One region of the Bradyrhizobium sp. UNPF46 genome, then DNA from elsewhere that is predicted to be linked to it. Evidence: predicted binding sites of a transcription regulator. Region 1 holds the regulator's gene; each other region holds the start of a gene.
The links. Region 1 encodes LexA, which represses DNA repair genes until DNA is damaged. Its sites were predicted from a motif close to TGTTCNNNNTGTGTTCNG; they were not measured.
Positions count from the first base shown of each region.

Region 2: the regulator LexA is predicted to act here: its motif matches at 4,368-4,385, upstream of UNPF46_RS16575 (YifB family Mg chelatase-like AAA ATPase).
Region 3: the regulator LexA is predicted to act here: its motif matches at 3,727-3,744, upstream of UNPF46_RS23370 (PA0069 family radical SAM protein).
Region 4: the regulator LexA is predicted to act here: its motif matches at 3,696-3,713, upstream of UNPF46_RS17535 (single-stranded DNA-binding protein).

Region 1 covers NZ_LFJB01000065.1:31,747-37,744, forward strand. Annotated here, with positions in the region: gene UNPF46_RS24515 (ComEC/Rec2 family competence protein) at 1-1,890, shown strand, start outside; gene UNPF46_RS37650 (hypothetical protein) at 1,897-2,331, opposite strand; gene lexA (transcriptional repressor LexA) at 2,888-3,589, opposite strand; gene UNPF46_RS24530 (molybdopterin molybdotransferase MoeA) at 3,765-4,976, opposite strand; gene UNPF46_RS24535 (hypothetical protein) at 5,193-5,390, opposite strand; gene UNPF46_RS24540 (HAD family hydrolase) at 5,560-5,998, opposite strand, start outside.
Region 2 covers NZ_LFJB01000040.1:59,212-65,209, forward strand. Annotated here, with positions in the region: gene UNPF46_RS16550 (type II and III secretion system protein family protein) at 1-999, shown strand, start outside; gene UNPF46_RS16555 (CpaD family pilus assembly protein) at 1,052-1,786, shown strand; gene UNPF46_RS16560 (CpaE/TadZ family protein) at 1,783-3,072, shown strand; gene UNPF46_RS16565 (tetratricopeptide repeat protein) at 3,094-3,891, opposite strand; gene UNPF46_RS16570 (PilZ domain-containing protein) at 3,971-4,216, opposite strand; gene UNPF46_RS16575 (YifB family Mg chelatase-like AAA ATPase) at 4,445-5,983, shown strand.
Region 3 covers NZ_LFJB01000060.1:46,617-52,614, forward strand. Annotated here, with positions in the region: gene UNPF46_RS23355 (glycosyltransferase family 39 protein) at 1-1,010, opposite strand, end outside; gene rnhB (ribonuclease HII) at 1,197-1,982, opposite strand; gene UNPF46_RS23365 (VOC family protein) at 2,059-2,514, opposite strand; gene UNPF46_RS23370 (PA0069 family radical SAM protein) at 2,539-3,705, opposite strand; gene UNPF46_RS23375 (phosphoketolase family protein) at 3,926-5,998, shown strand, end outside.
Region 4 covers NZ_LFJB01000042.1:20,383-26,380, reverse strand. Annotated here, with positions in the region: gene uvrA (excinuclease ABC subunit UvrA) at 1-2,294, opposite strand, end outside; gene UNPF46_RS17540 (outer membrane protein) at 2,575-3,267, opposite strand; gene UNPF46_RS17535 (single-stranded DNA-binding protein) at 3,883-4,380, shown strand; gene gyrA (DNA gyrase subunit A) at 4,735-5,998, shown strand, end outside.

The sequences.
Region 1 (5,998 bases):
CTCGCAAAACCGCTTTATTCGGTGTCCTTGGCGGGCTTCGTCGAGACGCGCGACATCCGTGAGCGCACCGACCGCTTCGTGCTGCGCGTCACCGCCATGGAGGCGCAGCGCAGCGACGTCAAGCTCGAACGCGTCCGCCTCTCCGTGCGCAAAGGCACCGCGCCCGAGGTCGGCAGTTTCGTGCAGCTCAAGGCACGGCTGATGCCGCCGCTCTCGCCGGTCCGCCCGGGCAGCTACGACTTCTCGCGCGACATGTTCTTTCAGGGCATCGGCGCCTCCGGCTTCGTGATGGGCGGGATCACGGCTTCCGTGCCGCCGGACGCCGGGGGCTTGCGGCTGCGCTACGCCGCCTTCATGCAGGGCCTGCGCGATGCGATCGACGCGCGCATCCGCGCAACGCTGGAAGGCGACAACCGCGCGATTGCAACGGCGCTGCTCACCGGGCGGCGCGATGCAATCTCCGCGCCCGTCAACGATGCCATGTTCATCTCGGGGCTCGGACACGTGCTCTCGATCTCCGGCTATCACATGGCGGTGGTCGCGGGCGTCGTGTTCTTCGCGGTGCGTGCGCTGCTGGCGCTGATCCCGGGCCTTGCCGTCGGCTTCGCCATCAAGAAATGGTCGGCGGCCGCAGCATTGGTTGCGGCCGCGTTCTATTTGCTGCTCTCGGGGGCGGAGGTGGCAACGCAGAGATCGTTCTTCATGACCGCCGTGGTGCTGATTGCCGTGATGGTCGATCGCCGCGCCATCACCTTCCGCACGCTGGCCGTGGCGGCGCTGATCGTGCTCGCGGTTGCGCCGGAGGCGCTGGTGCATCCGAGCTTCCAGATGTCTTTCGCCGCGACGCTGGGTCTCGTTGCGCTGGTGCAGATCGGCATGCCGAACCTGTTTGCCGCGCCCGATCATTCGGCGACCGCGCGCGTCGCGCTGTGGGGCGGCCGCGAGATCGCGATGCTGTTCCTGGCCTCGCTGATCGCAGGGCTTGCGACCACGCCCTATGCCGCTTTCCACTTCCACCGCGTCACGCCCTACGGCGTGCTCGCCAATCTCGGTGCGATGCCCGTGGTCTCGGCGCTGGTGATGCCGGCCGGGCTGCTCGGCCTGCTTGCGGCGCCCTTCGGACTCGACGGCGTGTTCTGGTGGCTGATGGGGATCGGCATCGACTGGATGGTCGCGGTGTCGCGCTGGGTGGCGGCATTGCCGGGCGCGGTCGGCCGCATCCCGGCGTTCGGCATCGCGCCGTTGATCGCAGCGAGCCTCGGCATCATCCTGATGGGCCTGTTGCGCACGCCCTTGCGCTGGTGCGGTGCCGTGGTGCTGCTGGCCTCCATCGCATGGGGCCTGTCGGTGCGGCAGCCCGATATCCTGATTGCCGGTGACGGCGCCAGCGTCGCCGTGCGAGGCGGGGATGGGCGCCTGCACCTGATCAGGACGGGCAAGGACAATTTTCTGCTGAAGGAGTGGCTCGCGGCCGACGCCGATCCGCGCGATGCCGGCAGCGCCTCGCTGGCTGTGGGCATATCGTGCGACGAGGCGGGTTGCGTCACGCCGCTCGCCGACGGGCGGCTGGTGGCGCTGGCCTTTCGCATCGACGCGTTGGTGGACGATTGCAGCCGCGCTGCCCTGGTGGTGAGCTCGCGGCCCGCGCCGACCGATTGTGCGGCGATGGTGGTGGACCGGCCGCGGCTGGTTCGTCAGGGCGCGCTGGCTCTGACGCGGCGCGGCGACGGCTTTTCGATTGAGGCGGTGAGGGCGAGGGGCACGAACCGGCCCTGGTCGCCGGCGGCCGCCGGCGATGGAGATCTCGAAGCAGGCCTCATGCCGCGGCCGGCGGTTCCGCGCAGCAAGGATGCGACCCCATCGGAGGCCGATGTTCAGGCCGAGGACTGAGCCCTGTCAGCCCGTCGGCAAGGGCGCGATGGGCGACCGGCTGTCGGCGATGATCTGCGGCTTGTGCTCGCGCTCGACGACCGGCTGCGTCACCGGCAGCTGCAGCACGGTTGCGCGCTGGCCTTCGACGAGCTGCGTCACCAGCACGTACTTGCCGTCAGGGAATTCGATCGCGTCATGATGACGATCGGGAATGTGCGGATCGATCTTGCCGAACTTGCCGACGCGGGAATTGACCGTGCGCGTCCAGATCCAGCGATTGTCGTAACGAACGTTGTCGGCGAAGGCGAGCTCCGTTCCCGGCAGCAGGCAGACCGCAACGGAGAGATCTGCTTCGGAGGCGAAGCCGCGCGTCGAGGTGCCGCGGAACGTTGTCGTGACGATCGTCTCGCCGACTTCAGCGGGGCGCGTCGCGACGGCATGCAGGCTGTAGTCACACATCGGGTTGCTCCTCATGCGAAGATGACGACCCGCACCTCACTTGGAGGCACAGGCCTCGGAGTGGAAGCACGCAACGCTCTGCTTGGTTGTAGGCAAATCTACGGCTGCAATCCGCGCGCCGCGATCACATTATCTTTCCCGACTCGCATGGGAACAATGCCGGCTTCCGTGCATTCTGCAGGCATGCGTTGCGGCGGTGTCCGGATATCGCCGGCGCGATTGCGGGGCTGCGATAGCAATGCGCATTTGCCCGCGCGCTGCCTCCTCGCAGCGAACGGCCCGACCAGCGAGCGGCTCGACGCTGATGCTGCGATCAGCGCCGGCGCGCTCCCTTCAGGACGATCTGGCGCATGGCGGTCGCCTCGGCCGCGATGCGACATCGTTTCGCGCGACCTGCCGCGGAGGTCGCCATGGAGGAGGGCCGGACAGTCTGCGCAGAACCAGAACGACCATCCAGCCGGGGCGGACCATCATCCGCTCCAATCTTCTTGATCGGCGCTGCCGACCGAAGGCGCGTAAACGGCGCCGGAGAATTCCGTATCGAGTTCTTACGGACTCAGTACTTCCGGTAAAGCCCGATCAGCTTGCCCTGAATCTTCACGCGGTTCGGTGGCAGGATACGCACCTCGTAGGCGGCATTGGCAGGTTCGAGTGCGATCGAAGCGCCGCGGCGGCGGAAGCGTTTGAGCGTGGCCTCCTCGTCGTCGATCAGAGCCACCACGATGTCGCCGGTATCGGCGCTCTCGTTACGCTGGATCAGCGCCATGTCGCCGTCGAGAATGCCGGCTTCGACCATGGAATCACCGCGCACTTCGAGCGCGTAGTGCTCGCCGGAGCCGAGCATGTCGGGCGGCACGCTGATGGTGTGGCTGCGGGTCTGCAACGCCTCGATCGGCGTGCCGGCCGCGATACGGCCCATCACGGGCACCGCCACGGGCCGCTCGCCCTCGTCCGCGGGCAAGCTGGAGCTCGCGCGGACCTTGCCGAGATTGCCCTCGATGACGCTCGGCGTGAAGCCGCGCCGGTTGCTGGCGGCAGCTTGCAGCTCCGGCAGCTTGATCACTTCGATGGCGCGGGCACGATTGGGCAGGCGGCGGATGAAGCCGCGCTCTTCGAGCGCGGTGATCAGGCGGTGGATGCCTGACTTCGAGCGCAAGTCGAGCGCATCCTTCATCTCGTCGAAAGAAGGCGGCACGCCGCTTTCCTTCAAACGTTCGCTGATGAACCGCAGAAGCTCGTATTGTTTGCGCGTTAACATCTCGACCAAAGTCCCCCGGTTGATGTCGTTCGATTCCGAGACGATGAATTCAGCGATAAGCCGCTACATCCTCGAAACAAATCATGAACGGACACTATATGTTCGATACATGTTCCGCAACTGCTTAATTTACCGTGAACGAAGCGAAACTCGCGGAATGCGTGTGCCACGCAGTTCAGGCGGGGAGCCGCAACACCTCGCAAGGGCTGCCGGCTTCGGCCTTCGGCGCAAACGGTGGGCGCACGAGAAGTACCTGTGCCGCAGCGAGATTCGCAAGCAGAGAGGAGTCCTGGTGGTTGACGGGAATGGCGATCTGCGCGCCGTCCTCGCGCGGCTCCAGGCGGGCGCGCAGATAATCCTCGCGCTGGTCGTTGGCGCCGAGATCGCGGCCGAGCACGGCGCGCTCGCGACGATGATGAATCACGGAGCGGCCCGACAGCGCGCGAATCAGGGGCACCATGAACAGGAAGGCGCACACGTAGGACGACACGGGATTGCCGGGCAGGCCGATCACGCGCATGGCGCCGAGCCGTCCGTGCATCATCGGCTTGCCGGGCCGAATCGCGATCTTCCAGAACGACATCGCGATGCCTTCGTCCCGAAGCGCCTGCTGAACCAGATCGTGGTCGCCGACCGACGCGCCGCCGGTCGTGATCAGGATGTCGGTACCGCTCTCGCGGGCGCGCCGGATTCCGGCGGAGGTGGCTGCAAGCGTATCGGCGGCGACGCCGAGGTCGATGGTTTCGGCGCCCTCGCTGCGGGCCAGCGCGTGCAGGGCGTAGCCGTTCGAATAGACGATCTGGCCGGGCCCGGGCGTTGTGCCTGGCCTCACCAGTTCATCGCCGGTGCCGAGGATCGCGACCTTCGGACGGCGGCAGACGGCAAGGAGCGGGTGATTCATCGCCGCGGCCAGCGCAAGATCGCGCTCCGTCAGGCGGGTTCCCTTGCGCAGGAGGATGTCACCCTCGCGGAAATCGACGCCGGCCGGGCGGATGTGCCGTCCGGTGATCGCGGCCTCCTTGATCGTGACGCTGTTGCCTTCCGCAACGGTGTCCTCCTGGATCACGACGGCGTCCGCCCCGTCGGGAACGACGCCGCCGGTGAAGATCCGCACGGCTTCGCCGGCGCCGACCAATCTGGCGAAGGGACGTCCCGCTGCGACCTCGCCGATCACCGTCAGCCTGGAATCGATCTTCGCGGCATCGGCCGCGCGTACGGCATAGCCGTCCATCGCCGACATGGCTTGCGGGGGCTGCGTGCGTCGCGCCGCGACGTCCTGCGCGAGCACGCGATGATAGGCTTCGTCGAGCGAAACCATCTGTTCGGGCAGCGGTTCGGCACCCGCCAGCACCGCAGCAAGGGCTTCGGAAACCGGCATCAAGGCCACGGCAAGACTCCTGCTGAGCACGGCGGTAATGGGCGGCGAGAGTTCTAGCCGAGTGCAGACGCAAGGCAAAGCAGCACCGGAGGATGATTTATCCTGCGTGATCTCCGCGGAGGAGGAAGCTCAACTCCGCCGGGGCATGATTCAGGAGCCGAGAGAGATCGGGAGGAGGGCGGCCATGGCCAGGACGAGAATGCCGAGCGCCATGGTCGGCATCGGTCAGCTTCCCGTCGGTCCGTCAGGAAGCGCGACGTCGGGCGCTTGGGGGCCTTGATCCTTGTCGGGGAGCGGATCGGCCTGCGACTTCAGGTCCGCGGCCTTGCTGATCAGCTTGGCGGAAAGGTCCGAATCCGAGGTGGTTCTTGCGAATTCGAGCAGGAGAGAGGCTTGCTTGGTGAGATAGGTTTTGCCCAGCACGTCGATCAGTCCGATGTAGAAGTCCCAACGGACTCATGAGTCCGAAGGGGGGCAAACCGTTCCCGGAACTCTGTACAAAAATGCACAAAGTGATCAGGTTCCAAATTTTCAGCAAGTTTAGTTCCGGCAAGCGTGCTCGCAACTGGCCTTCGGTGGCGTCGGGCTGGCTTTAGATGCCTAATGCCTTCAGGGCGTTCCCCACGTCGCGCGGCGACGTCACGTGCACTGCCGTCAATCCACGCGCCCGCGCTCCCTCAATGTTCTCGGCGAGATCGTCGAAGAACACGATGCGCTCCGCAGGCACGCCGATCGCGGCCACGACATGGTCGAAAGCCTCCGCGTCCGGTTTGCGCAAGCCGATACTGGACGACAGGTACAACTCTCGGAAATGGCCGAGCAGGTCGGCATATTCCCTCGAGAAATAGTCGACATGCGGCCGGTTGGTGTTGGAGAAGGCGTAGAGCGGCATCTGCTTGGCGGCACGCGGCAACAGCTCGGCGATGTCAGGCATCTCGCCGGCGAAGATCGCGTTCCAGCCCTCCAGGAACTGCGCGTCCGAAATGCCGATTCCGAGCGAAGCTCGTAACGAGGTGAAATAATCCGCATCG
Region 2 (5,998 bases), on a different contig from region 1:
GTGGAGGCCCAGCAGGCCGGCGACGTCGCAGCCAAGCTGGTCGGCGGCTCCGAGAAGGTCGTCAACAACATCGTCGTGCGCGGCCGCGACCAGGTGATGCTCAAGGTCGTCGTCGGCGAAGTGCGCCGCGACATCGTCAAGCAGCTCGGTGTCGACCTCAGCGCCAGCCTGAACGCCGGCACCGCGGTGGTGAATTTCAACAACTCCAACCCGTTCTCAGTCTCCGGCGGCCCGCTCGTCAGCAGCAACGGGCTCGGTGTTACCGGACTTGCAAAAGGCGTGGCCACCGTCAACGCCACGATGCGGGCGATGGAAAGCGCCGGCGTGATGCGGACGCTGGCCGAGCCGAGCCTGACGGCGATCTCCGGCGAGTCCGCGACTTTCATCGCGGGCGGCGAGTTCCCGATCCCTGCGGGCTATTCCTGCGATCCGGTCACCCACGTCTGTACCACCCAGATCACCTACAAGAAGTTCGGCATCTCCCTCAACTTCACGCCGGTCGTGCTCAGCGAGGGACGTATCAGCCTGCGCGTGATGACCGAGGTCTCGGAGCTGTCGAACCAGAACGCCATCTCCGTGACGCAGGCGGTGTCCGCGGGCCAGACCAGCTCGATCACCATCCCCTCGATCCAGACCCGCCGCGCCGAGACCACGCTCGAAATTCCCTCGGGCGGCTCGATGGCGATGGCCGGCCTGATCCAGCAGCAGACCAAGCAGGCGATCAACGGCCTGCCCGGTGTCGACCAGGTGCCGATCATCGGTGCGCTGTTCCGCAGCCAGGACTTCGTCAACAACGAGACCGAGTTGATGGTGATCGTGACGCCCTATGTGGTGCGCGCGGTCGCCCAGAAGGAATTGTCGCGGCCCGACGACGGCTTCGCGCCGGCCTCGGACGCGCAGACCGCTCTGCTCGGCCGCATGAACCGTCTCTATGGCGTCGCGCGCCGCGTCGATCCGATCAACGGAGCGCCGGGTGATTTCGGCTTCATCATTGACTGATGACGGACGGTTTGGGGACCGAGCAAGGCACGGGGCAAGAGGGGACCAGGCGATGACGACAACATCTGCCGATCGACGTCGCAGCTTGAGAATCGCGCTGGCACTGACGGGCCTCTCCGTCATGCTGGGCGCCTGCAACACCACCGGCGAGATCGTCACCCAGACGGTGCCGACCGACTATCGCCAGCGCCACCCGATCGCCGTGCAGGAAGGCAAGAAGTCGATCGTCATCTTCGTCGGCAAGGCGCGCGGCGGCCTTTCGGCCGCGCAGCACTCGGACGTCGCGGGGATCGCGCGGGACTGGGTGCGCGAAGGCACCGGCTCCGTCGTCGTCGACGTCCCCGTCGACACCGCGAATTCGCGCGCGGCGGCCGCGACCTATCGGGAGATCCGTTCCTTGCTCGCATCCGGCGGCGTGCCGTCCCGCGCCATCGTGCAGCATCCCTATCGCCCTGAGGATCCCGGACTGCTGCCCACCATCCGCTTGAGCTATTCCAGGATCGCCGCGGTGGCCGGCCCTTGCGGGCTGTGGCCGGAAGATATCGGGCCCAACATCCTCGATCCCGGCTACAACGAGAACCGGCCCTATTTCAATCTGGGCTGTGCCAGTCAGCGCAATCTCGCGGCGATGATCGACAACCCCGCCGACCTCGAGCAGCCGCGATCCGAGGCGCCCGCTTATACCGCCCGACGCGACATCGCCTTCGAGCGTTACCGCAAGGGTACGGCGATCTCGACTCCCTCACCCGAGACCGACAAGGCCAAACTCAGCGATATCGGCAAATGACAGCGCTTCACGAAGACGACGCGGACGATCCGCGGCACCCCGAGGAACACATTGCGCCGGTCCCCCGCATCTCGGTGCAGGCCTTTTGCGAGACCGAGAAGACGCTCGCCGCGGTGACCGCGGCGGGGCAGGACCGCCGGCTTGCCAAGGCGCACCTCACCGCCAAGGACGGCGGCCTTGCCGCGGCGATCGAGGTCTATGAATCGATGCCGACGCCGAACGTGATCGTGATCGAATCCGACGGCACGCGCGACATCCTCGAAGGGCTCGACGACCTCGCCGGCGTCTGCGATCCCGGCACCCGCGTGGTCGTGATCGGCAATCCCAACGACACCGCGCCCTATCGCGAGCTGGTGCGCCGCGGCGTCAACGACTACGTCGTCGGCCCGGTCGAAACGCTCGACGTCGTCCGCTCGATCTGCAGCCTGTTCTCCGCCTCCGAGGCCATCATCACCGGCCGCGTCATCGCGGTGGTCGGCGCCAAGGGCGGCGTCGGCGCGTCCACGGTCGCGCACAATGTGGCCTGGACCATCGCCCGCGACCTTTCGCTCGATTCGGTCGTGATCGATCTCGACCTCGCCTTCGGCACCGCGAGCCTCGACTACAACCAGGACCCGGTGCAGGGCATCGCCAACGCGGTGCTGTCGCAGGACCGCCCGGACACGGCGCTGATGGAACGCCTGCTCGCCAAATGCACCGAGCGCCTCAGCCTGCTCGCGGCGCCTGCCACGCTCGACCGCGTCTACGACTTCGGCGCCGAAGCCTTCGACGCCGTGTTCGATACGCTGCGCATGACCACGCCCTGCATCGTGCTCGACGTGCCCCACCAATGGTCCGGCTGGACGCGGCGCGCGCTGGTGAACGCCGACGACATCGTGATCGTCGCCGAGCCCGATCTCGCGAACCTGCGAAACACCAAGAACATGCTGAGCGTGCTGAAGGCGGCGCGGCCGAACGACCGGCCGCCGCTGTACTGCCTCAACCAGGTCGGCATGCACAAGCGCGCCGAGATCGAGGTCAAGGCTTTCGCCAAGACCATGGAGAGCCAGCCGATCGCGGTGATCCCGTTCGATTCGAAGCTGTTCTCGACCGCGGCCAATAACGGCCAGATGATCGCCGAGGTCTCCAAGAACCACCGCACCACCGAGCTGTTTCAGAACATGGCGAACCGCCTCGCCGGCCGCGGCGAGGTGAAAAAGCCGAAACGCTCGCTGCTCGAGCCGCTCTTGAAGAAGCTGAAGGGCAGATCAGGCCGCAGCTCCGCGCCGCATCGCAAGGCGTCATAGGCGTACGCCAAAAGCGGCGGACTACTTGTCCGCCCGCTGCTGCTTCTTTGCCAGCAGCTGCCGCAGCGCCGTGACCTTGGCCGCGGCCTGGTCCGGCGGCAAATCTGCCTTCACGAGGATTTCCGCCTCGGCCTCACGGCCCTGCAATCCCAGCACGAGCGCCAGATTGGCGCGGACCCGCACATCGTTCTGATTGCGCTGATAAGCGCGGCCAAGCACCTGTTCGGCCCTCGGCAGATTGTTCTGCAGCATATAGGACAGGCCGAGATTGGACAGCACGGTCGGCTCGTCCGGCACGATCTTCAACGCCGCGGCGTAATATTGCTGCGCTTCCTCGTTGCGGCCGAGCTGATCGAGCGCGGCGCCCTGCGCCGACAGGATGCGCCAATCGGGATCCTCAGGCGAATGCGCGCGGCCGAGGACGTCGAAGGCCTGCTGGAAATTGCCGTTGTCGGCGAGGGCGCGGCCGTAGCCGGCGAGCAGCGCCTTGTTGCCGGGATGGGCGAGCACGGCCTGCTCGAGCACCGCGACCGCCTGAGCGCGCTGGCCGCCGTCGCGCAGCGCCTTGCCGTATTCGATGGCAATCGCGGGATCGCTGGGCTTGGCCCGGTAACGCTCGCGCAAGGCGTCCATGTCCGGCCTGCCGCGGGCCTTGTCATTGGCCTTGTCATTGGTCTTGGCGGCGGATTCCTGCTTGCCGCCGAGCGCGCCGGTGACGTCCTCGATACCGGTGGTCTGGCAGCCGCCAAGGGCAAGGATCAGGACGGCGGAACACAGATATCCCGCCGGCGGAAAGGCGAGGGACAAACGCTTGAACATACTCTGATCACTCGGCGACTGATCAGAGATGCTTGCCGATTAACGCTAAAGTCCCGTTAAGGACGGAAGTCCCCGCGTCTCAATCGACGAATTCGGCACCGAATTCGCAGCCGATGCGCCAGCGCAGGCGGCATTGGCGGGAATAGTCCGGCGCGAAGATGATGGTGAATTGCGGCGGCACTTCCAGAAATTCCGCCACGACCTTCACGCCGCCATCCGAGATATCGGTGATGGTGCAGTCCCGCGGCAGCGAGCCCGCGCCAAAATGGATCTTGGCGAGCCGGCTGCACACCCGACGTTCGCTTCTCCGGCGATTTGCAAGCATTTGAACTGTTCACCCGTTAGACCACGGCCCATCCCGCAGGCCTAGGAGTAGCGGACATTCGTTGGAATGTGCTGAGGACGGAGGGTAGCATTCGAGGCGTAGTGTCTCGGCCGTGTTTACGACTGGTTAGGACTTGCAGCTTCTCCCAGAGCGTTCCCGTATTGTTCTTGCGGACTGCGCCCGGCTCTGCTACCCCTAATTGTGCGAGAGGGGCAGGCTGGTTTGAGCATGGTTCAGCGGGTTTCCACCGTCGCCTTTGAGGGGATCGAGGCCCGCGCGGTCGACGTGCAGGTGCAGGTCGCCCCCGGCCTGCCGGCATTTGCCATCGTCGGTCTCCCGGACAAGGCGGTGTCGGAGGCGCGCGAGCGGGTGCGCGCGGCGCTGATCGCCTCGGGGCTGGCGCTGCCGGCGCGCCGGATCATCGTCAACCTGGCGCCGGCCGACCTGCCCAAGGAGGGCAGCCATTACGACCTGCCGATCGCGCTCGGCCTGATGGCGGCGATCGGGGCGATTCCGCCGGACGCGCTGACCGGCTTTACCGTTCTCGGCGAGCTCGGCCTCGACGGATCCATCGCGCCCGTGGCCGGCGTTCTTCCTGCCGCCATCGGCGCCAACATGCGCGAGGAAGGACTGATCTGCCCGGCCGCCTGCGGCTCCGAGGCCGCTTGGGCCAGCCCGGACATCCAGATCATCGCCGCACAATCGCTGATCCAGATCGCCAACCATTTCAAGGGCACGCAGGTGCTGTCGCGTCCTTCGCCGAAGGTGCATGAAGCAGCAAGCTCCACGCTCGACCTGCGCGACATCAAGGGCCAGGAAAGCGCCAAGCGGGCACTGGAGATCGCGGCTGCCGGCGGGCACCACCTGCTCATGATCGGCGCGCCCGGCGCCGGCAAGTCGATGCTGGCGGCGCGGCTGCCCTCGATCCTGCCGCCGCTCTCGCCGGGCGAGCTGCTCGAGGTCTCGATGATCGCCTCCGTCGCCGGCGAGATCGAAGGCGGCGCGCTGACGGCGCGGCGGCCGTTCCGCTCGCCGCATCATTCCGCAAGCATGGCCGCCCTCACCGGAGGCGGCATGCGCGCCAAGCCGGGCGAGATCTCGCTGGCGCATCAGGGCGTGCTGTTCCTCGACGAGCTGCCGGAGTTTGATCCACGCGTGCTTGATTCACTGCGGCAGCCGCTGGAGAACGGCGAGGTCGCGGTGTCGCGCGCCAATCACCGCGTCACCTACCCTGCCCGCTTCATGCTGGTCGCGGCGATGAATCCGTGCCGCTGCGGCAACGCGTTCGAGCCCGGCTATGCCTGCAAGCGCGGCCGCATCGACCGCTGCACCGGCGACTACCAGGCGCGCATCTCCGGTCCGCTGATGGACCGCATCGATCTGCGCATCGAGGTGCCGGCGGTGACCGCGGCCGATCTGATCCTGCCGCCGCCGACGGAAGGATCGGCCGAGGTTGCCGCGCGCGTGGCGGCGGCGCGCGACATTCAGCTCGCGCGTTACGCCGATGCCGGCCTGCCAAAAGTCCGCACCAATGCCGAGGCGCCCGCTTCCGTGCTGGAGGAGATCGCAAAGCCGGACCCGCAGGGACAAAAACTGCTGCGCGAGGCCGCCGAGACGATGCGGCTGTCGGCGCGCGGCTATCACCGCGTGCTGCGGGTGGCGCGCACGCTGGCCGACCTCGATTCCGCCGACAAGATCGGCCGGCTGCATCTGGCTGAGGCGCTGTCCTACCGCGCACTCGCGGAGGATGTGCGGCAGCTGGCTTGATCATTTAAGCGCATC
Region 3 (5,998 bases), on a different contig from region 1:
CCGGCCGCGACGACCACGGCAAGCCCGGACAGCACCAGCACGACACCGGCTCCGCCCACGACGGAATCGAGACCCAGCAGGCCCGAGATCAGCACGGCACCGAGCGCCGGGGCCAGCGCGAAGAAGAAGACGAAGTTGCGGGCGAGCGGCTCGACCGGCGGACGATAGATGATCGGCGCCTCCTCGCCCTTGGCGACGAACAGGCCGGTGTTGAGGAAGGTCAGCGCCGGAATCGCGGCGGCCCCGAGCACGAGGCCGCCGAGCAGCCAGGCCGCGTGGAGCGCGCGGGCGTTCAGCTCGGCGACCTCAGGCAAGGTGGGCAGAACCAGCGTCTGGGCCCGCATCAGCCAGACCGCATAGGGCAGCGCCAGCACGGCCACGACGATCAACGCGAACAGCGGATCGAGCGCGCGCAGCGTGCGGCGGCCGCCGGCGGTCGAGAGCGCGAAGACGACGAGCAGGAGCAGCAGGAAGATCGCGGCGGGCGTTGTCAGCAGCAGCAGGCCGGCCTCGATCGACCAGGCGAACCAGGCATTGCCGCGGCGCTGGCCGATGATCTGCCAGGAGTGCAGCAGCAGCAACGCCCAGAGCGGGCGGGCCAGGACGAGGGGACCGAAGTCGAGCGCCGACGAGGAGAACGCGAGCACCGTCATGGTCAGGAGCACGGCGAGCACCGCCTGCTGCGACCCGACCACGGCACGGGACAGATGGTAGAGCGCGATGAACGTCGCGATCTCGCAGAGCTCGGCGAGAACATAGACGCCGAACATGTGGCCGCCTGCGGCGCGATAGGCGATGTCGGCGAGCCAGACCGGCAAGGGCGGGCCGAGATCGGTGCCGACGTGGTATTCGCGTCCGAAGGCAAGGAGCGTTGCGAGCGTGCCGGGCGGGCTGCGGTAGAACACCAGCGCCACAAAGAGCCACATCGCGGCCTGAAGCAGCACGGCGATCCACACGATCAGCCGCGGCCGGGCGCGAATGAGCTCGATGACCAGGGAGGTAAACCGCATGCAACGCCCGAAAGATGCAGCCAACCCGTCCAGCCGGCCCTATTCGCTCACATCTGTTTTGATAAAGGGCGTCATGCGTCGTGGCAACGGCGGTTTGCTCGTCATGCCCGGGCTTCCACGTTCTCGTACCGCAGGAAAGACGTGGATGGCCGGGTCAGGCCCGGCCATGAAGCTGTGGGGCCAGCCCTAGAGATTCGCCGACGCCTCGATCTCGACGCTGGCTTCCGCCTGCACTTCGAGCTCGGTGACCGCAAACAGGTCCTGCACCGGCTCGACCGTCCACGGCATATGCTTGGCGCGGGCGGCGGCGACGGGGGCGAAGAAGCTGCGGTGGTGGACGGTGGGGCCGAGGCGATTCAGCGCATCGAGGTGCTCGGGGACGCCGTAGCCCTTGTGCTGCTCAAAACCGTAGCCGGGACAATCCTGCGCCAGCGCGCACATCAGGCGGTCGCGCGTCACCTTGGCGACGATGGAAGCCGCGGCGATCGACAGCACGATACCGTCGCCGCCGATCACGGCCTCGCAATCGCAGGACGTGTCGAGTCGGTCGCGGCCGTCGACGAAGACGTGACGGGGCGCCTCCGGCAGCGCCACCACGGCACGCTTCAGCGCCCACAGCGAGGCGCGCAAGATGTTGTCGCGATCGATTCGCGACGGTGAGGCGACGGCGACGGAGACCTGCGCGGTCGCACAGATCCTGTCGAACAGCTTTTCGCGCGCCTCGGCCGTCAGGCGCTTGGAATCGTCGATGCCGCGCGGGATGCGGTCGGGATCGAGAATCACGGCGGCCGCCACCACGGGACCTGCGAGCGGGCCACGACCGGCCTCGTCGCAGCCGGCAACCGGCCAGATGCCGCGCTTGATCAGCGCGCGCTCGCGGCGGAAGCTGGCCTTGGCAGGCGCGACCTTCTTCGCATCGACCTGCTTGGGCGCGTCTTTGGCCGGCTTCTTGGTGGACTTGTCCCGAATCATGGCCGGGATGGTGCGCAAGCGCTCCGGCCGGCGCAACCCGGAACCCCGCGCAATTCCCGTTATTCAGGCTGGCGCCCTACTCTGCCAGATGCACCCGCCGGTCATCGCCGAGCTCGATGCCGGGCGCGACCACGACCTCCCAGGGATGGCCGTCCGGATCGGCGAAATAACCGGAATAGCCGCCGTAATCGGTCTCGTGCGCGGCCTTCAGCAGCCTCGCGCCCTTGCCGAGGGCGAAGGCCAGCACCGCATCCACTTCCTCACGCGTGGCACAGTTCCAGGCGAGCGTCATGCCGCGGAAGGTCGATGACCTGGGATTGTCAGGCAGCTTGGCGTCGGCCGCGAGCTGATCCCAAGGATACAGCGCGAGCACCGGACCACCGGTATCGTAGAACGCCACCGCCTCGCCGGTCGCCTTCAGCCGGCGCGCAAAACCGAGCGCGTCGTAAAAGGCAATGCTGGCGCGGATATTGCTGACGCCGAGCGTGATGACGGTGAGCCGCGGCACCGGAGCCGAAACTTCCTTACCCATGCGACGCCTCTTTCACTTGCTCGCTCAGAACAGGCTGAGCTGATCGCCGTTCCGATTCGGCCGCGCAAAGTGATCCGCGGTCAGCTTGGAGCGCCGCTTGTTGAGCCCGAGCCGCTCGCAGGCGATCTCGAAGCGGCGGCCGATGGTCCAGGCCATCGGTCCCGTCCCCTTCATCCGCTCGCCCCATTTCGCGTCGTAGTCGCGGCCGCCGCGCATGTCTCGGATCAGCGTGAAGACGTGGCGATAGCGGTCCGGATAGTTCGCCATCAGCCATTCGCGGAAGAGATCGCGCACCTCCAGCGGCAGCCGCAGCAACACATAGGAGGCCTCCTTGACGCCGGCATGGGCGGCGGCATCGAGGATGCGCTCGATCTCGGAATCGTTCAGCGCGGGGATCACGGGTGCGACCATCACGGTGGTGGGAATGCCGGCATCCGAGAGCTGCTTCAGCGCCTCCAGCCGCTTCGGCGGCGTCGAGGCCCGCGGCTCCATGGTGCGCGCCAGTTTTGGATCGAGCGAGGTCACGGAGATCGCGACCTTGGCGAGGTTGCGCTTGGCCATCCGCGCGAGAATGTCGATGTCGCGGACCACCAGCGCGGATTTGGTGACGATGCCGACGGGATGGCCGGCACGCTCCAGCACCTCGAGAATGCCGCGCATGATTTTGCGCTCGCGCTCGATCGGCTGGTAGGGATCGGTGTTGGTGCCGATCGCGATCATCCGCGGCTCGTAGCCGGGCGCGGCCAGCTCCTTCTCGAGCAGCGACGGCGCCTCCGGCTTCACGAACAGTTTCGACTCGAAGTCCAGCCCCGGCGACAGGCCGAGATAGGCATGGGTCGGCCGCGCAAAGCAGTAGACGCAGCCATGCTCGCAGCCACGATAGGGATTGATCGAGCGGTCGAAGCCTATATCGGGAGACTCGTTGCGGGTGATCACCTTGCGCGATGTGTCGACCGCGACCGTGGTCTTGAACGGCGGCAGTTCTTCCAGGCTCTGCCAGCCGTCGTCGAACGCGACCCGCGCCTCGGCCTCATACCGGCCGCTGGCGTTGGACTGTGCCCCGCGCCCTCGCCGGCGTGCGCGGTCGATGGCGACGCCAAGCTCAGGAAAATCAGAGTCCACACCCGCCGGCTCGGAGGGCGCCTTGACCGGCGGGTGCTTGAGAGCATGAGAGGATGCTGCTGGACTCATGAACCCAAGATAGCACGCCAAAGGAACAAATCAAGAACACAAACCAAAAATGGAAAAACAACCCCATGCGCAGTAGCCCGCCCAAATTTCGGGCGCGGTCCCTTGACCTCACGCAACATGCCTGTCGCAACGATTCCGTTTGATGCCGGTCAGGGATCGATCGCGCCGGAACAATGTTGGTGACGATCGCGGGCGTAGCTCGGCAACAATCGGCAAGAACATGACAAATCAACAACAATCGGCCTCAGCGACCAATGACCTTGATCTCCTTGATCGCTACTGGCGCGCCGCAAACTACCTTTCCGTCGGGCAAATCTACCTGCTCGACAATCCGCTGCTGCGCGAGCCCTTGCGCGCCGAGCACATCAAGCCGCGATTGCTCGGCCATTGGGGCACGACGCCGGGCCTGAACTTCATCTACGCCCACCTCAATCGCGTCATCCGCGCACTGGACGTCAGCGTGATCTATGTCTGCGGCCCCGGCCATGGCGGACCGGGCATGGTCGCCAACACCTATCTCGAAGGCAGCTACAGCGAGATCTACCCTGATATCGCGCGCGATGCGGACGGCATGCGCAAGCTGTTCCGGCAGTTCTCCTTCCCTGGCGGCATTCCGAGCCATGCGGCGCCGGAAACGCCGGGCTCGATCCACGAGGGCGGTGAGCTCGGCTACGCGCTGGTGCACGCCTATGGCGCCGCGCTGGACAATCCCGACCTGATCGTCGCGTGCGTCGTCGGCGACGGCGAAGCCGAGACCGGCCCGCTCGCTGCATCCTGGCACTCCAACAAGTTCCTGAACCCCGCCCATGACGGCGCGGTGCTGCCGATCCTGCATCTCAACGGCTACAAGATCGCCAACCCCACCGTGCTTGGCCGAATGCCCGACAGCGAGATCCGCGATCTCTTCCGCGGATTCGGCCACGAGCCGCTGTTCGTCGAGGGCGATGACCCCAAACTGATGCACCAGGCCATGGCGGATGCGCTCGACGTCGCGCTTGCCAGCATCCGCTCGATCCAGCAGCATGCCCGCGACGGGCGCGACAGCGTCGAACGGCCGCGCTGGCCGATGATCGTGCTGCGCAGCCCGAAGGGCTGGACCGGCCCGAAGGAGGTCGACGGCAAGAAGGTCGAGGGTTTTTGGCGGGCGCATCAGGTGCCGGTTGCAGGTTGCCGCGAGAATCCGGCGCATCTGAAGATTCTCGAAGACTGGATGCGCAGCTACGAACCTGAAAAGCTGTTCGATGCGAAGGGCGCGCTCGTTCCCGAGTTGCAGGCACTGGCCCCGGAAGGCACCCGCCGCATGGGCGCCAATCCGCATGCGAATGGCGGGCTGCTCAAGAAGGAACTCAAGCTGCCGGACTTCCGCAGCTTTGCGGTGGATGTGCCGCAGCCCGGCGCCGTCACCGGCGAAGCGACCCGCGAGCTCGGCAAATTCCTGCGCGACGTCATCCGCCTCAACGCGACCGAGCGCAACTTCCGCATCATGGGTCCGGACGAGACCGCGTCAAACCGTCTCGACGCGGTGTTCGAGGAGACCGAGCGGGTCTGGATGGAGCCGATCGAGCCTTACGACGTGCATCTGGCGCAGGACGGCCGCGTCATGGAAGTCTTGAGCGAGCATCTCTGCCAGGGCTGGCTCGAAGGCTATCTGCTCACGGGACGGCACGGCTTCTTCTCCTGCTACGAAGCCTTCATCCACATCGTGGATTCCATGTTCAACCAGCACGCCAAATGGCTGAAGGTGACACGGCATCTGCCGTGGCGGCGGCCGATCGCCTCGCTCAACTATCTGCTGACCTCGCACGTCTGGCGGCAGGACCATAACGGCTTCAGCCATCAGGACCCCGGCTTCGTCGATCTCGTCGCCAACAAGAAGGCCGACATCGTCCGCATCTACTTCCCGCCCGATGCCAACACGCTCTTGTGGATCGCCGACCACTGCCTGCGCACCTATGACCGCATCAACGTCATCGTCGCCGGCAAACAGCCGGCGCCGCAATGGCTGTCGATGCAGGACGCAGCCACGCATTGCGATGCCGGCATCGGCATCTGGAGCTGGGCGGGGACGGAAGATGCGGGCGAGGAGCCCGACGTGGTGATGGCCTGCGCCGGCGACGTACCGACGCTGGAGACGCTGGCTGCCGTCGACCTGTTGCGCAAGGCGCTGCCGGACCTGAAGATCCGCGTCGTCAACGTCGTCGATCTCATGACGCTGCAGCCGAAGGAGCAGCATCCCCACGGGCTTTCGGATCGCGACTTCGACAGCCTGTTCACGACGGACAAGCCCGTGATC
Region 4 (5,998 bases), on a different contig from region 1:
CGGCCGGGCTCGTAGCCGCGCGCCTTGGACTCGGGGAGGCCGGCGAACCATTCGCGGATCGGTGTGAAGGCGCCGGTGTAGGTCGCAGGGTTGGAGCGCGGGGTACGGCCGATCGGCGACTGGTCGATGTCGATGATCTTGTCGATATGCTCGAGGCCCTCGATGCGGTCGTGCGGGGCGGCGCCTTCGCTCGCGTTGTTCAGCTTGCGGGCGATGGCCTTGTAGAGCGTGTCGATCAACAGCGTCGACTTGCCGCCGCCGGAGACGCCGGTGACGGCCGTGAACAGGCCGAGCGGAATTTCCGCCGTGACGTTCTTGAGGTTATTGCCGCGCGCGTTCACCACCTTGATGGTGCGGCGATGGTTCGGCGGCCGCCGCTCCGGCACCTCGACCTCGAGCTCGCCGGTCAGGTACTTGCCGGTCAGCGATTTCGGGTTGCGCATGATCTCGGCGGGCGTGCCTTCGGCGATGATGTTGCCGCCATGCATGCCGGCGCCGGGGCCGATGTCGAGCACGTGGTCGGCGAGCAGGATGGCATCCTCGTCATGCTCGACCACGATCACGGTGTTGCCGAGGTCGCGAAGGCGCTTGAGGGTGTCGAGCAGGCGGGCGTTGTCGCGCTGGTGCAGGCCGATCGAGGGCTCGTCCAGCACGTAGAGCACGCCCGTCAGCCCCGAGCCGATCTGCGAGGCGAGGCGGATGCGCTGGCTCTCGCCGCCCGACAGCGTGCCGGAGGAGCGCGACAGCGTGAGATAGTTGAGGCCGACGTCGAGCAGGAAGGTGAGGCGCTCGCGGATCTCTTTCAGGATGCGGCCGGCGATCTCGTTCTGCTGCGTGTTCAGCGCCGCCGGCACGGTCTCGAACCACTCGCCGGCCTTCCTGACCGACAGCTCCGAGATCTCGCCGATGTGCTTGCCGCCGATCTTGACGCAGAGCGCCTCGGGCTTGAGCCGGAAACCATGGCACGCCTCGCAGGGCACGTCGTGGAAATACTTCGCCAGCTCCTCGCGAGCCCACTCGCTCTCGGTCTCGCGATAGCGGCGGTTGATGTTGGTGATGACGCCCTCGAACGGCTTCTTGGTGTCGTAGGAGCGCACGCCGTCCTCGTAGGAGAACTTGATCTCGTCCTCGCCGGAGCCGTGAAGAATCGCGTTCTGCGTCTTCTTCGGCAGGTCCTTCCACTTGGTGGTCAGGGTGAACTTGTAGTGCTTGCCGAGCGCGGTCAGCGTCTGCACGTAATAGGGCGAGGACGATTTGGCCCAGGGCGCGATCGCGCCCTTGCCGATGGCGGCCTCCTTGTCGGGGATGACGAGATCCTCGTCGACATGCTGCTCGACGCCGAGGCCGCCGCAAGCGGGACAGGCGCCATAGGGATTGTTGAAGGAGAACAGGCGCGGCTCGACCTCGGGAATGGTGAAGCCGGAGACCGGGCAGGCGAACTTTTCCGAGAACAGGATGCGCTCGGGACCGCTCTTGTCATGGATCTTGGCGGTCTTCTTTTTCTCTTCGGCAGCCGCCGCAGCCGGTGCGTCGGCATACTCGATGACGGCAAGGCCCTCGGCGAGCTTCAGCGCGGTCTCAAAGCTTTCGGCGAGGCGCTGGCCGATGTCGGCGCGCACCACGATGCGGTCGACGACCACGTCGATGTCGTGCGGGAATTTCTTGTCCAGCGTCGGCGCTTCCGCGAGCTCATGGAAGGTGCCGTCGATCTTGACGCGCTGAAAGCCCTTCTTGAGCCATTCGGCGAGCTCCTTGCGGTACTCGCCCTTGCGGCCGCGCACGACCGGCGCGAGCAGGTAGAGGCGGGTGCCTTCGGGCAGCGCCAGCACGCGGTCGACCATTTGCGAGACGGTCTGGCTCTCGATCGGCAGGCCGGTGGCCGGCGAATAGGGCACGCCGACGCGCGCCCAGAGCAGGCGCATGTAGTCGTAGATCTCGGTGACGGTGCCGACGGTGGAGCGTGGGTTCTTCGACGTCGTCTTCTGCTCGATCGAGATCGCCGGCGAGAGGCCGTCGATCTGGTCGACGTCGGGCTTCTGCATCATCTCCAGGAACTGGCGCGCATAGGCCGACAGCGATTCGACGTAGCGGCGCTGGCCCTCGGCATAGATGGTGTCGAAGGCGAGCGATGACTTGCCGGAGCCGGAGAGGCCGGTGAACACCACCAGCTTGTCGCGGGGAATCTCGACGTCGATGTTCTTGAGGTTGTGCTCGCGCGCGCCACGGATCGTAATTGCGCGCAGGCTGGAGCCCGCGTTCTGCTGTTGGCGCTTCGCCTTGATCACTTCATCCATCCGAGTTGCCCTCAAGGAAGCCCAAAGGTGCGCGATCGCGCCAGCATAAAGGCGCGCTTCGCCCGGAACCGGGATCGGCGCCGATGGGTATGGTAGCGAACGTAGGAAGAACGGAGACGGATTTCCAGTGGGACTTGCGACTAGTCAACGGAATGTTGGCGCGCTGGCGGCATCTGGCAGCAGGAGGGCGTGGAACTGTGGGATCGTGTAAGGCCAGGGCCAAACAAAAAGGCCGGCGCAAGGCCGGCCTTTCGTAACGCTGAGGTGTTGAAGTCGAAGCTTAGTACTTGGCGACGACCGGGGCGCCGAAGTGATAGTTCACGCCGACCTGCACGGTGTGGAGGTTGAGCGTGCCGGTGGGAATGGCGCCCGAGAAGTAGGTCTCGCCGCCGAGGCTGCGATAGAGGTACTCGCCCTTGACCGACCACTGCGGAGCGAAGAACGCCTCGATGCCGGCACCAACGGTCCAGCCGGAGTGCCACTTGCTGTCGGAGACCGACGCGGCGCCCAGGGTGGCGGTGAGCTTGTTGTCGATCCAGGCGTAGCCGCCGGTGCCGTAGAACAGCACGTTGTTGACGGCGTAGCCGATGCGGCCGCGCACGGTGCCCATCGCGTCGGTCTTGGAGGTCAGCGAGGCGGGGATGCCACCGACGCCGGGGACGAAAACCGTGCCAGCGGCCGAAGCGCTGACGTCAGCCCAGGCGCCATCGGCCTCGAGGCCGAACACGACGTTGCCGGTCTGCCAGTTGTAGCCGGCGGTGCCGCCGACGAAGCCACCCTTCATCTTCGGATCGCCCGAAGCGTTTTCCCAGGCGCCGCCACCGACGATACCGAGATAGAAGCCGGTCCAGTTGTAGACCGAAGCCATCGGAGCCACCGGCGCCTTGGTGTAGGGGCGAGCCGCGAGATCAGCAGCCGAAGCGGGGGCAGCCAGAGCGAACAAACAGGCCGAAGCCAACAAAACCTTTTTCATTTTCAACTTAATCCCAGTCCCAGTTTCTGTTGTTGCCTTCCTTGACCGGAAGGGCAGCGGACTCGATGGCCCAACTGAGGCAGTGCTTACACTACTGAAGCCGCAAGTTGTGTCTCCTGAAAGCCACAGTGACTGAAAAGGTGATGGTTACTGACTTATTGCTTCCGAGCGTCTGACGTCGCGCCGCTCCGGGTTCCGATTTCGGAACAAGATCAGGGCGATATGTGCTGTGATCGGCGGGCCGACCGCCGCGGGATTCGCGCGATCATGACGATATCGACGTCGATGATGCGCCCGGAGCGTGTGCCGTGCGCGTCGCCAGCGGGGCTCGCTCGCCCGGTTGAAAATGAGAGGCCGGTGACGACATCATCGGTTCCGCCGCGTCACGAACGATTGCGCCGCCAGCCTTTATTCGGTGGATTCCCGAAAAGAACAAATCTGGAACATGGCGCGGGTCGATGCTATATGTGGGGATAACCCTGGGGGTGACGGGCTGAGCGGCGCCCGCAAGCGTATAGGGTCGCCTCAACAGGGCGGCAGAGGAAGGCGGGCAGCGCGCCCGGCCTTTGACATTCGGCCTTTAGAATTCAGTGGCATTCGGAGTGGAGAGCGGCGATGGCGGGAAGCGTCAACAAGGTCATTCTGGTTGGAAATCTCGGCAAGGATCCTGAAATCCGCCGCACCCAGGACGGGCGGCCGATTGCGAATTTGAGCATCGCCACCTCGGAGACCTGGCGTGACAAGAACACCGGCGAGCGCAAGGAGAAGACCGAGTGGCATCGCGTCGTGATCTTCAATGAGGGCCTGTGCAAGGTCGCCGAGCAGTACCTGAAGAAGGGCGCGAAGGTTTACATCGAGGGCGCGCTGCAGACCCGCAAATGGACCGACCAGAGCGGCGTCGAGAAGTACTCGACCGAGGTCGTGCTGCAGGGCTTCAACTCGACCCTGACCATGCTCGACGGCCGTGGCGGCGGCGGTGGAGGCGGCAGCTTCGGCGACGAGCCGGGCGGTGATTTCGGCTCCTCCGGCCCCGTCAGCAGCGCGCCGCGCCGTCCCGTTGCCGCCGGCGGCGGTGGCCGCAACAGCGACATGGACGACGATATCCCGTTCTGAGGACGGATCGGGCGATGAGGAGGGCGCGGCCGGGTTGAGCGGCCCCTTCCATGTCGTGTCAGCAAACCTTACTAATCGACGGGAAGGGCTCGGGATTCCGGGCCCTCTTCATGTTTGGGGTGAACTCGGATTGCGCCCTTCAAGGTGACCGACGGGGGCCCTTGCGCGCGATTTGACGGGGCCGCAGAGGCGGTTTCGCAGGGCCGGTTCCGGGCTCATCCAGGATGCCCGCTGCAAGGCCTTAAGTTATTGGAAAAATAGACGGAAAAAGCGCTTCCCAGCTTCCGCCAAGGGTGGTGATCAGGGGCGCGATGCGTTATATGATTCCCAGACAAAAACTCACCGGATTCCCCCTTGGCTGACGACGACAACAAGCCCGGCGATCAGCCGGCGCAACCCTCGGACATTCGCCCCGTCTCCATCTACGAGGAGATGAAGAAGTCGTATCTCGATTACGCCATGAGCGTGATCGTGGCGCGTGCGCTGCCCGATGCCCGGGACGGTCTGAAGCCGGTGCATCGGCGCATCCTGTACTCGATGAACGAGCAGGGGCACACGCCCGACAAGAAGTACGTCAAGTCCGCCCGCGTGGTCGGCGACGTCATCGGTAAGTATCATCCGCACGGCGACCAGTCGATCTACGACGCCATGGTCCGCATGGCGCAGGACTTCTCGATGCGCGTGCCGCTGATCGACGGCCAGGGCAATTTCGGCTCGGTCGACGGCGATCCCGCGGCCGCCTATCGTTACACCGAAGCGCGCCTGACCAAGGCCGCGCTGGCGCTGCTGGCCGACATCGACAAGGACACCGTCGACTTCCAGCCCAACTACGACAACAACGAGACCGAGCCGTCGGTCTTGCCGGCCAAGTTCCCGAACCTTCTCGTCAACGGCGCCGGCGGCATCGCGGTCGGCATGGCCACCAACATCCCGCCGCACAATCTCGGCGAGGTCATCGACGCCTGCGTCGCCTTGATCGACAACCCGGCGCTCACCATCGACGAGCTGATCAACATCGTGCCGGGACCGGATTTTCCGACCGGCGGCGTCATTCTCGGACGCGCGGGCATCCGCGCCGCCTATCATCTCGGCCGCGGCTCGGTCGTCATGCGCGGCAAGGTCGCGATCGAGACCATCCGCAAGGAGCGCGAGGCGATCATCATCACCGAGATTCCCTACCAGGTGAACAAGGCGACGATGGTCGAGCGCATCGCCGAGCTGGTGAAGGAAAAGAAGATCGAGGGCATCGGTGACCTCCGCGATGAATCCGACCGCGACGGCTACCGCGTCGTCATCGAGTTGAAGCGCGACGCCGTGCCGGATGTGGTGCTGAACCAGCTCTACAGGTTCACGCCGCTGCAGACCAGCTTCGGCGTCAACATGGTGGCGCTCGACAGCGGCCGTCCGCGGATCATGCATCTGAAGGACCTGCTGGCGATCTTCGTCGACTTCCGTGAACGGGTCGTCACGCGGCGCACCAAGTACCTGCTCGCCAAGGCGCGCGATCGCGCCCACATCCTGGTCGGTCTGGCGATCGCGGTCGCCAATATCGACGAGATGATCCGCGTCATCCGGACCTCGCCGGACCCGACCGCCGCCCGCGACACCCTGATGTCGC